DNA from 2 places in the Streptococcus sp. SGI.013 genome. Region 2 is predicted to be linked to the other one. Evidence: predicted binding sites of a transcription regulator. Region 2 holds the regulator's gene; the other holds the start of a gene.
What was found. Region 2 encodes Rex, which represses fermentation and respiration genes when NADH is low (regulators of the CRP and FNR family bind a similar motif). Its sites were predicted from a motif close to TTGTGAANTANTTCACAA; they were not measured.
Positions count from the first base shown of each region.

Region 1 (4,416 bases), on a different contig from region 2:
TAGTGCGATAATGGTGTCTGGTTTAAAGGTACGCATCATCTCGGTTCCTTTATAGACCGTTGTGATGTCTGGATCAGGCTCAACATCTGCAAAGATTTGATAGACCACATTATTGCGACGAAGGTGAAGTTGCTCCAAAATACGATCCAAGAAACCAAACTCAACCATGGCATGGTCAGTTACAATCATGACACGTTCAACATCACGACATTTTTGGAGGTATTGAATAGAATCACGTTCGAAGTATGTTTTTGAAGGAACTTTAAACCACTGCATATTGTTTCTACGTCTTCCTACTTTTTTGATGTTCAAGAGATTAACCGCACTCACGTTATCACCGATAGAGTTACGGCCATAAGAACCACAACCAAGTGTTAATGATGGTAAGAATGAGTTGTAAACATCACCAATACCACCGAAGGTAGATGGTGAATTCCAAATCACACGAATGGCACGAACCAAAGTTCCAAATTCTTTGGCTAAAGCGGCATCTTCTGTATGGATAGCGGCAGAGTGACCTAATCCATCAAACTCAACCATGAGACGCGCTTTTTCAAGACCATCTTCACGAGAATCTGACTTCAAGACAGCAATTACTGGTGACAATTTCTCGCGTGTCAAAGGCTCTTTAACGCCAACTTCTTTACACTCTGCTGCTAGGATATTTGTGCCTTCAGGAACTGAGAAGCCTGCTTGTTCTGCAATCCAAGTCGCTGGTTTTCCGACGATGTTTGGATTTAATTTAGCTTCTGCACAATTTTTACCGTTGGCTTTAGCTCCAAAGCAAAATTCTTCTAGGAGAGCTTTTTCTTTTTTATTAACAAAGTAAGTGTGATAGGATTTAAACTCTTTGACAAAGTCATCATAGATTTCTTTATCAACAATTACAGCTTGCTCTGAGGCACAGACCATACCGTTGTCAAATGATTTAGACATGACAATATCATGAGCTGCCTGACGAACGTTAGCAGACTTTTCAACATAGGCTGGAACGTTACCTGCACCCACACCAAGAGCTGGCTTACCACATGAGTAAGCTGCGCGTACCATGGCATTACCACCTGTAGCAAGAATCGTAGCAATTCCATCATGGTTCATCAAAGCCGCGGTCGCTTCCATTGAAGGTTTTTCAATCCACTGGATACAGTTTTCAGGAGCTCCTGCAGCAATGGCCGCATCACGCACAATACGAGCAGCATGTGCTGATGACTCTTGAGCTGATGGATGGAAGGCAAATACAATAGGGTTACGTGTTTTGAGAGAAATCAATGATTTAAAGATTGCCGTTGAGGTTGGGTTAGTAGTTGGTGTAATCCCACAGATAACTCCTACAGGCTCTGCAATCAATGTTAATCCTGTTACATCATCTTCTTCGATGACACCAACTGTTTTAGTATGGCGCATATTATTCACCACATGCTCGCAGGCAAAGAGGTTTTTAGTTGCCTTGTCCTCGAAAACACCACGACCTGTTTCCTCATAAGCATGCATAGCCAAAACACCATGAGCATCTAGGGCTGCCACTGAGGCTTTTGCAACGATGTAATCTACTTGTTCTTGATTAAGTTTTCGCATCTCCTCTAGGGCAACAAGACCTTTTTTCACTAGAGTATCGACATGCGCTTGTGCTTCAAGTGCTTTTTCTTCTTTACTTACAGTTTTATCAGCCATATTTTCCTCCAAAGTGATTCAACAAGTTTGTTAAATCTTTCACATTTGTTACGTTTTCTATTATAGCTTACTGGATTAGTTTTGTAAACCCTTTCATGTTAATTTGTGTAATTTTCCTATTTTTAACGGTAAAAAATGAGACTAGGCTGATGCACCTAGTCTCAATCGTTTATTCTAAAATATTTTAGCCCAAAGCTCTAGAAAAGAAGTTATTTTTCGCCTTTTGCTGGAGCTTTTGCTGCTTTTTTCAAGGCAGCTTGTAGGGTTTGCGCATAAAGCTTGCCACCTTCTGAATCATCTGAGCCGTTATCTTTATAATGCACGCCATCTGTGCCAGGCCAAATTTCAGGATGATCAACTGCTACTTTATACCAATCTGCTATCGTGATATAGTTGTACTTCTTGGCTAATGTCAACTCATAATCACGCGCTTCTTTAACAGCCGCCTGATTTTCCTTACCGTTATAAGGGGTCACAAAGACTAAGTGGTGCCCTTTAGGTAAAGCATCGATGAACTGCTGAGTATCATCTTTATAATCATAAACCGAATTAACCCCAACGGCGATTACCACTGTTTCTGGAAGGGTCTCATTTTTGATATGATTTTCAAAGATATCAAATGCCAAATCGAAATTACGACTCACCGCAGAGTCTTGCTGAGCATTTGGAAGGTATTGGCTGAGAGCACCGCTTGAGCTGAGGGCAACAGAATCTCCAATAATCAAGACTTGGCTACCTGTTTTACCAATGTTTTCCTTATCCGCTAAATTACGCGTCTGGCGCATTTGATCATTTGATTGGTTAAGTGAGCTCACCAAGAGATTGGTCTCAAATTCTCCCATTTTTGGAGAAACAGTCGTTAAAAAGAGCATCAAAATACCGAGAGCAGCAAAGCTAGTGTAAATCCATTTGCTGTAAGGTCTGAGATCAAAGTCCCATCGGAACAAATGAGAAGACTTGCCTGCAATCAATGGCTCTAAAACATAAAAAGAAAGCGTCGCAAAAAGATAGGACAACAGCACCGTAACCATAACCGCTTGCGTGTTAGAGAGCATTTGTGAAAAAATCACGTAAAACGGCCAATGAAAAAGATAAACACCATAACTCGTATCGGCTAAGTAAGTAACAAAAGCTGGTTCTTTAATGCTCGTTTGATCACTCAAGACGCGGCAGGAATAAATCATGACAGAGGCAAACAAACTTGAGAGAACAAAACCAAATAGATAAGTAAAAAGATGGTCAAAATCCAGAATCAAGCTTAGTAAAAATAACAGCGCAAAACTTCCCAAAACATAAGTGATAACTCTTGAGGTTTTCCATAAGCGAACATTCTTTTTGAAACGCTTGGTTGTATTTTGTATCCCTGTCATCGTTGCAAAAACACTACCGAGAAAGAATGGGAAACTGTGTGTCCAAGTAGAAAAATAAATGCTTGAAAAATTATGGACAAAAAGCGACGAGATAAACATCGCTAAAAAGCCTGCTAAAAACAAGCCACTAGATACTATAAATACAGCACCTCGGTATTGATTGCTATTTCTAACTCTCTTTCCTAAAAACCAGAGCAAGAGCCCCCAAAAGATGTAAAAATGAACCTCAATGGCCAAACTCCATGTATGAACAAAGAGATGCGGGATAAATTGTGCCTCGTAGTTCCCACCTGTCATAATCTCATAAACATTGGTCATAAAACCAAATGTTGCTGCAATTTGGTTACCAATACCTGCTCTAAAATCAGTCTTGATAAGAAGCGTAAAAGGTAAGGTAATCAGGACCATGAGCACCATGGGAGGAACAATTCGATAAAATCGCCTTCTAAAAAAACCAATGATATCAATTTTGTGATTTCTGCTATATTCATCCAATAATAAAGCTGTGATCAGATAGCCAGAAAAAGTAAAAAAGATATCTACTCCAATAAAGCCACCTGGGAACTGCTTTTTAAAAAAATGGTATAACAAGACCAGCAGTAGCCCTGTAATACGTACAAAAGAAAACCATTTTATTCTCATTTTTGATAAATCCCCTGTTTAAATGTTCCCTTATAGACAGCCTTGGTCTCTGTTATCAATGTTCCTTGACCATCGGCCTGACCATTCTTAAAATGCCCCTCATAAGTCCACCCAGCCTTAGCGATAAACTTCCCTTGGCCACTGAAGGTGCCATTTACAAAGTTCCCTTCGTAAACATCTCCATTTTTATAAGTCAGTTTTCCTTGACCATTCATGCGATGGTTGACAACATATCCTGTATATTTGATATTCCCCTCATCTAAGACCAAGCTTGTTTTTGTTTGAAAATTCAAAACCAAAACTGACAAGGAACACGCAAAAATGACAATTAAAGTTAAAAACTCCAGCCTCTGCCGTAATATTTCTGGAGTTAGTTTCAACCTAGCTCGTTTTTCCTTCTTCATACTTATCCTCTAATCTCCATTTGCTTTTTCAAACCAAGCTTGACACCCTTTTGTGACTAGGGCATAGGTTTCTTCAAAATCACCTGTATAATAGGGATCAGGCACACCAACCTCACCAAAAAGGTGAATCTTATGATCAAACTCACCAGCTGATAAGCTTAACAGATCCGCAACGTTTTGCTCATCCATCCCTAAAATTAAATCAAATGTCTTCAAATCATCCAAACTAATCTCTTGTGAGCCTTTTGTGTGATCGTAAGCAATATGATAGTTATTTAAAATCGCCTGAGTTCCTCTATGAATAGGATTTCCATGTTCCCAACTAGATG
Region 1 is NZ_JBNPOS010000014.1:31,540-35,955, reverse strand. It holds gene adhE (bifunctional acetaldehyde-CoA/alcohol dehydrogenase) at 1-1,671, opposite strand, end outside; gene ACQRDX_RS05320 (acyltransferase family protein) at 1,881-3,683, opposite strand; gene ACQRDX_RS05315 (hypothetical protein) at 3,680-4,087, opposite strand; gene ACQRDX_RS05310 (low molecular weight protein-tyrosine-phosphatase) at 4,097-4,416, opposite strand, start outside.
Region 1: a site for Rex is predicted at 1,699-1,716, ahead of adhE (bifunctional acetaldehyde-CoA/alcohol dehydrogenase). Genes of this name have one in related genera too.

Region 2 (4,416 bases):
TGATAGCTTGACGCAAAGTCATACGGCTCACTTCAAAATTCTCAGATAAATTTCGTTCACTTGGTAAACGTTGACCAATTTTCCAGATGCCTTGCTCAATATCCTGTTTGATAGCATCATGAATACGAATATATGCAGGTAACATACTCTCTCCTTCTAGTTTCATTTAATAGTATCAAATTTTTTTAAATATGGCAAAGACAGGTTCAGGTGAGTCCGACTTATCTCCTCGTATTTTCAATATAACTCTATATCTTTAATTGTATTTACTGTAGCTTTGTGATAGAATGAGGAAGATAAATAATTTTATTTAGGAAAGGGACATGATGACAGACTTTAATGACATGCAAAAAATCATCGTACTGGATTATGGGAGTCAATACAATCAATTGATTTCTCGTCGTATCCGTGAAATTGGGGTTTTTTCTGAACTTAAAAGCCATAAAATCACAGCGAGCGAGGTACGCAAAATTAATCCAGTAGGGATTATTCTTTCAGGAGGACCTAATTCAGTCTATGAAGAAGGCTCGTTTGATATTGATCCTGAAATCTTTGAGTTAGGAATTCCTATTTTAGGAATCTGCTACGGCATGCAATTACTTACTCACAAACTGGGTGGCAAGGTTGTTCCTGCTAGTGATGCTGGAAATCGTGAATATGGGCAATCACCACTCACTCACACTACCGACTCTGAACTATTTGCTACGACTCCTGAACAGCAAATTGTCTTAATGAGCCACGGTGATGCTGTCACAGAAATCCCAGAAGGATTTGTCCGTACTGGTACTTCTGCTGATTGTCCATTCGCAGCAATTGAAAACTCTGAAAAACGTATCTACGGTATTCAGTTCCACCCAGAAGTACGTCATTCTGAATACGGAACAGATATTTTACGTAATTTCGCTCTTAATATCTGTGGAGCAAAAGGTGACTGGTCAATGGATAATTTCATTGAGATGGAAATCAAAAAAATTCGTGAAACTGTAGGTGACAAAAAAGTTCTTCTTGGTCTGTCAGGTGGAGTTGACTCTTCCGTCGTAGGTGTTCTTCTTCAAAAAGCAATTGGAGATCAATTGATTTGTATCTTTGTTGATCATGGTCTTCTTCGTAAGGGGGAAGCTGATCAAGTTATGGAAATGCTTGGTGGTAAGTTTGGCTTGAACATTGTTAAAGCAGATGCTGCAAAACGTTTCCTTGACAAACTCGCTGGAGTTTCAGATCCTGAGAAAAAACGTAAAATCATCGGTAATGAGTTCGTTTATGTTTTCGATGATGAAGCTAGTAAATTAGAAGATGTTGCTTTCTTAGCACAAGGAACCCTTTACACAGACATTATTGAGTCTGGAACAGAGACTGCTCAAACCATTAAATCTCACCATAACGTGGGTGGACTTCCTGAAGATATGCAGTTTAAATTGATTGAACCATTAAATACATTGTTTAAAGATGAGGTTCGTGCTTTAGGAACAGAACTTGGAATGCCAGATGAAATCGTTTGGCGTCAACCTTTCCCTGGTCCAGGGCTTGCCATTCGCGTAATGGGAGAGATTACAGAAGAAAAACTAGAGACCGTTCGTGAATCTGATGCTATCTTGCGTGAAGAAATTGCAAAAGCAGGTCTTGATCGTGACATCTGGCAATACTTCACAGTTAATACCGGTGTACGTTCCGTTGGCGTTATGGGAGATGGTCGTACCTATGATTATACTATCGCTATCCGTGCCATTACTTCTATCGATGGTATGACAGCTGATTTTGCTCGTATTCCATGGGATGTCCTACAAAAAATCTCAGTTCGTATCGTAAACGAAGTTGATCACGTTAACCGCATCGTCTATGATATCACAAGTAAGCCACCAGCAACTGTTGAGTGGGAATAGAGTTAAGTTAACAGACATAAAATCCTTAGAAAGCAGTATTTCTAAGGATTTTTGTTTGATATCGAATTAAACAGACTATGTTTTATCAACTGCGTTGAGATCTCTTTTTTATTGAACAGATTACACTGATCAAACTTCAAAAAGAAATGTAAATAGAGACAAAAATTGTATCATAACACTGATTGTCGCACCTCCACTAACGAACTTAGTTTGGAGGTGAATTTTTACTAATCTTCACTATGGTTATTCTAGCACCTGTATCTAAGTCAATTTTTGACTTCTAGATAGGGGTATCAAGAACATCTGATGGTTTTATATTATCAAAAATTGTTGTTATTTTCACAAACTTTCTGTTACAATGGTAAATGAAGGTATGAGGAGGTTATTTATATGAGCTTATTAGAAAGAAATATCCCAAAAGCCACTGCCAAACGTCTGTCGCTTTATTATCGTGTTTTTAAGCGTTTTAATGCAGAAAATATTGAAAAAGCCAATTCAAAACAAATTGCAGAAGCAATTGGGATTGACTCAGCGACAGTTCGACGAGACTTTTCTTATTTTGGAGAACTTGGTCGTCGTGGTTTTGGCTATGATGTCAAAAAGCTGATGAATTTTTTTGCTGATATTTTAAATGACCACTCCTTAACCAATGTTGCACTGATTGGCGTGGGAAATATTGGAAAAGCTCTGCTTCATTACCGTTTTCATGAGCGTAATAAGATGAAAATTACCATGGCATTTGATACTGATGATAATGAGCTAGTTGGCACAAAGTCTCCTGATGGGATTCCGATTTATGCCATTTCAACCATCAAAGACCATCTAGCAAAAGATGAGATTACTACTGCTATTCTTACAGTCCCTAGTCTCAAAGCTCAAGAAGTTGCTGATATTTTAGTTGAGGCTGGTATCCAAGGAATACTGTGTTTCTCACCTGTTCATCTATCAGTTCCTCGACATGTGGTTGTGCAATATGTTGACTTAACCAGTCAACTGCAAACCCTACTATATTTTATGAATCAAGATTAAGGAGCCATTATGTCAAAACCTATTATTGGAATATCAGGTAATGAAAGACCAAATTATAAGTATCCCGATATTATGTGGTCTTATACTCCTACTAATTATGTCCAAGCTGTTCAAGCCTCAGGTGGTGTCCCGCTTATTATCCCTGTTGGTGATCCTAAATGCGCTAAAGACTATATTTCTATGGTGGATAAACTGATTTTAACAGGTGGACAAAATGTAGATCCTGTTTTTTATGGCGAAGAAAAAGATACTAGCGATGATGATTTTCATCGTGATCGTGATTTATTTGAATTTGCCTTAGTAGATGAAGCTATTAAACAAAGAAAGCCGATTTTTTCTGTCTGCCGCGGAACGCAATTGATGAATATTGCCTTGGCTGGTTCGTTAAATCAAGATATCGAAAACCATTGGCAAGATGCACCATCTGATTACCTTAGTCAGCAAATGATTGTGTCAGATGATAGTGTCCTTCTTCCGATTTATGGAAAGTCTAGCCAGATTAACTCCTTTCATCATCAGAGTATTAAGGAATTATCTCCTTTGTTAAGGGTGGTTGCTTACGACCCTAAAGATGATACCATTGAAGCTGTTGAATCTATCCATCCTGATATTCGATTTTTGGGTGTTCAATGGCATCCAGAGTTGCTCCATGAAAGCAGAGAGGAAGATCGTAGCTTGTTTGACTTTATTGTCAATGAGTTTTAAGCTAACTACAATAATCCGTTTCTTCTCGAAAGCTATAATAGTTCTTTTTCCCAATAATCAAGTGGTCTAAAAGCACAATTCCCATGTCCTCACAAGATCGCTTGAGTTTTTTTGTAAATTCTTCATCTTGAAAGCTAGGTTGGATAGCACCTGAGGGATGGTTATGAACGATAATCAAAGAGGTTGCCATATTTTTACAAGCGTAATGTAATACCTCCCTGATTTCCACAATAGAGCGTCTGACAGATCCGATAAAAAGAAGGCGTTGTTCAATAATTCGATTTTGAGTGTCTAGATAAAAACCAAGAACATGCTCCTGTTTTAATTCCCCTAATTCAATCATTAGCTTCTCAGCTAGCATCTGACTTCCTAAAATGCGATCATTTTCTTCAACTTCTGCTTCCTGGATCCGTTTTGCCAACTCAAGCATGGCTTTAAGCTCGATTGCCTTAACGGGTCCGATACCTTTGATAGCTTGAAGTTCCTGTAAAGAAAGCTGGCGCAATTGTCCCAAGTGGTCAATCTTATCGAGTATTTTCTGAGAAATACTGGCAACCGATTCTTTTTTCGTGCCTGTCCTTAAACAAATGGCGAGCAATTCTTGTGTACTGAGTTGTTCTGGTCCTCGTAAGGCGAGTTTTTCTCTTGGCATTAGACTTGTTTTAGGAAATGTAATATTATACATAAAAAAGTACCTCCACTCTTTTATTCGTAAGTGAAGGTACTTTTACTTTTTTAATCCATATATTTTTTAAAGAAAGCTATAGTATCATCATTACAGGTGATAGCGCTTTGATCTAAG
Region 2 is NZ_JBNPOS010000017.1:5,720-10,135, forward strand. It holds gene ACQRDX_RS05740 (GntR family transcriptional regulator) at 1-145, opposite strand, end outside; gene guaA (glutamine-hydrolyzing GMP synthase) at 324-1,880, shown strand; gene ACQRDX_RS05750 (redox-sensing transcriptional repressor Rex) at 2,271-2,909, shown strand; gene ACQRDX_RS05755 (gamma-glutamyl-gamma-aminobutyrate hydrolase family protein) at 2,919-3,614, shown strand; gene radC (RadC family protein) at 3,616-4,299, opposite strand; gene ACQRDX_RS05765 (alpha/beta hydrolase) at 4,350-4,416, opposite strand, start outside.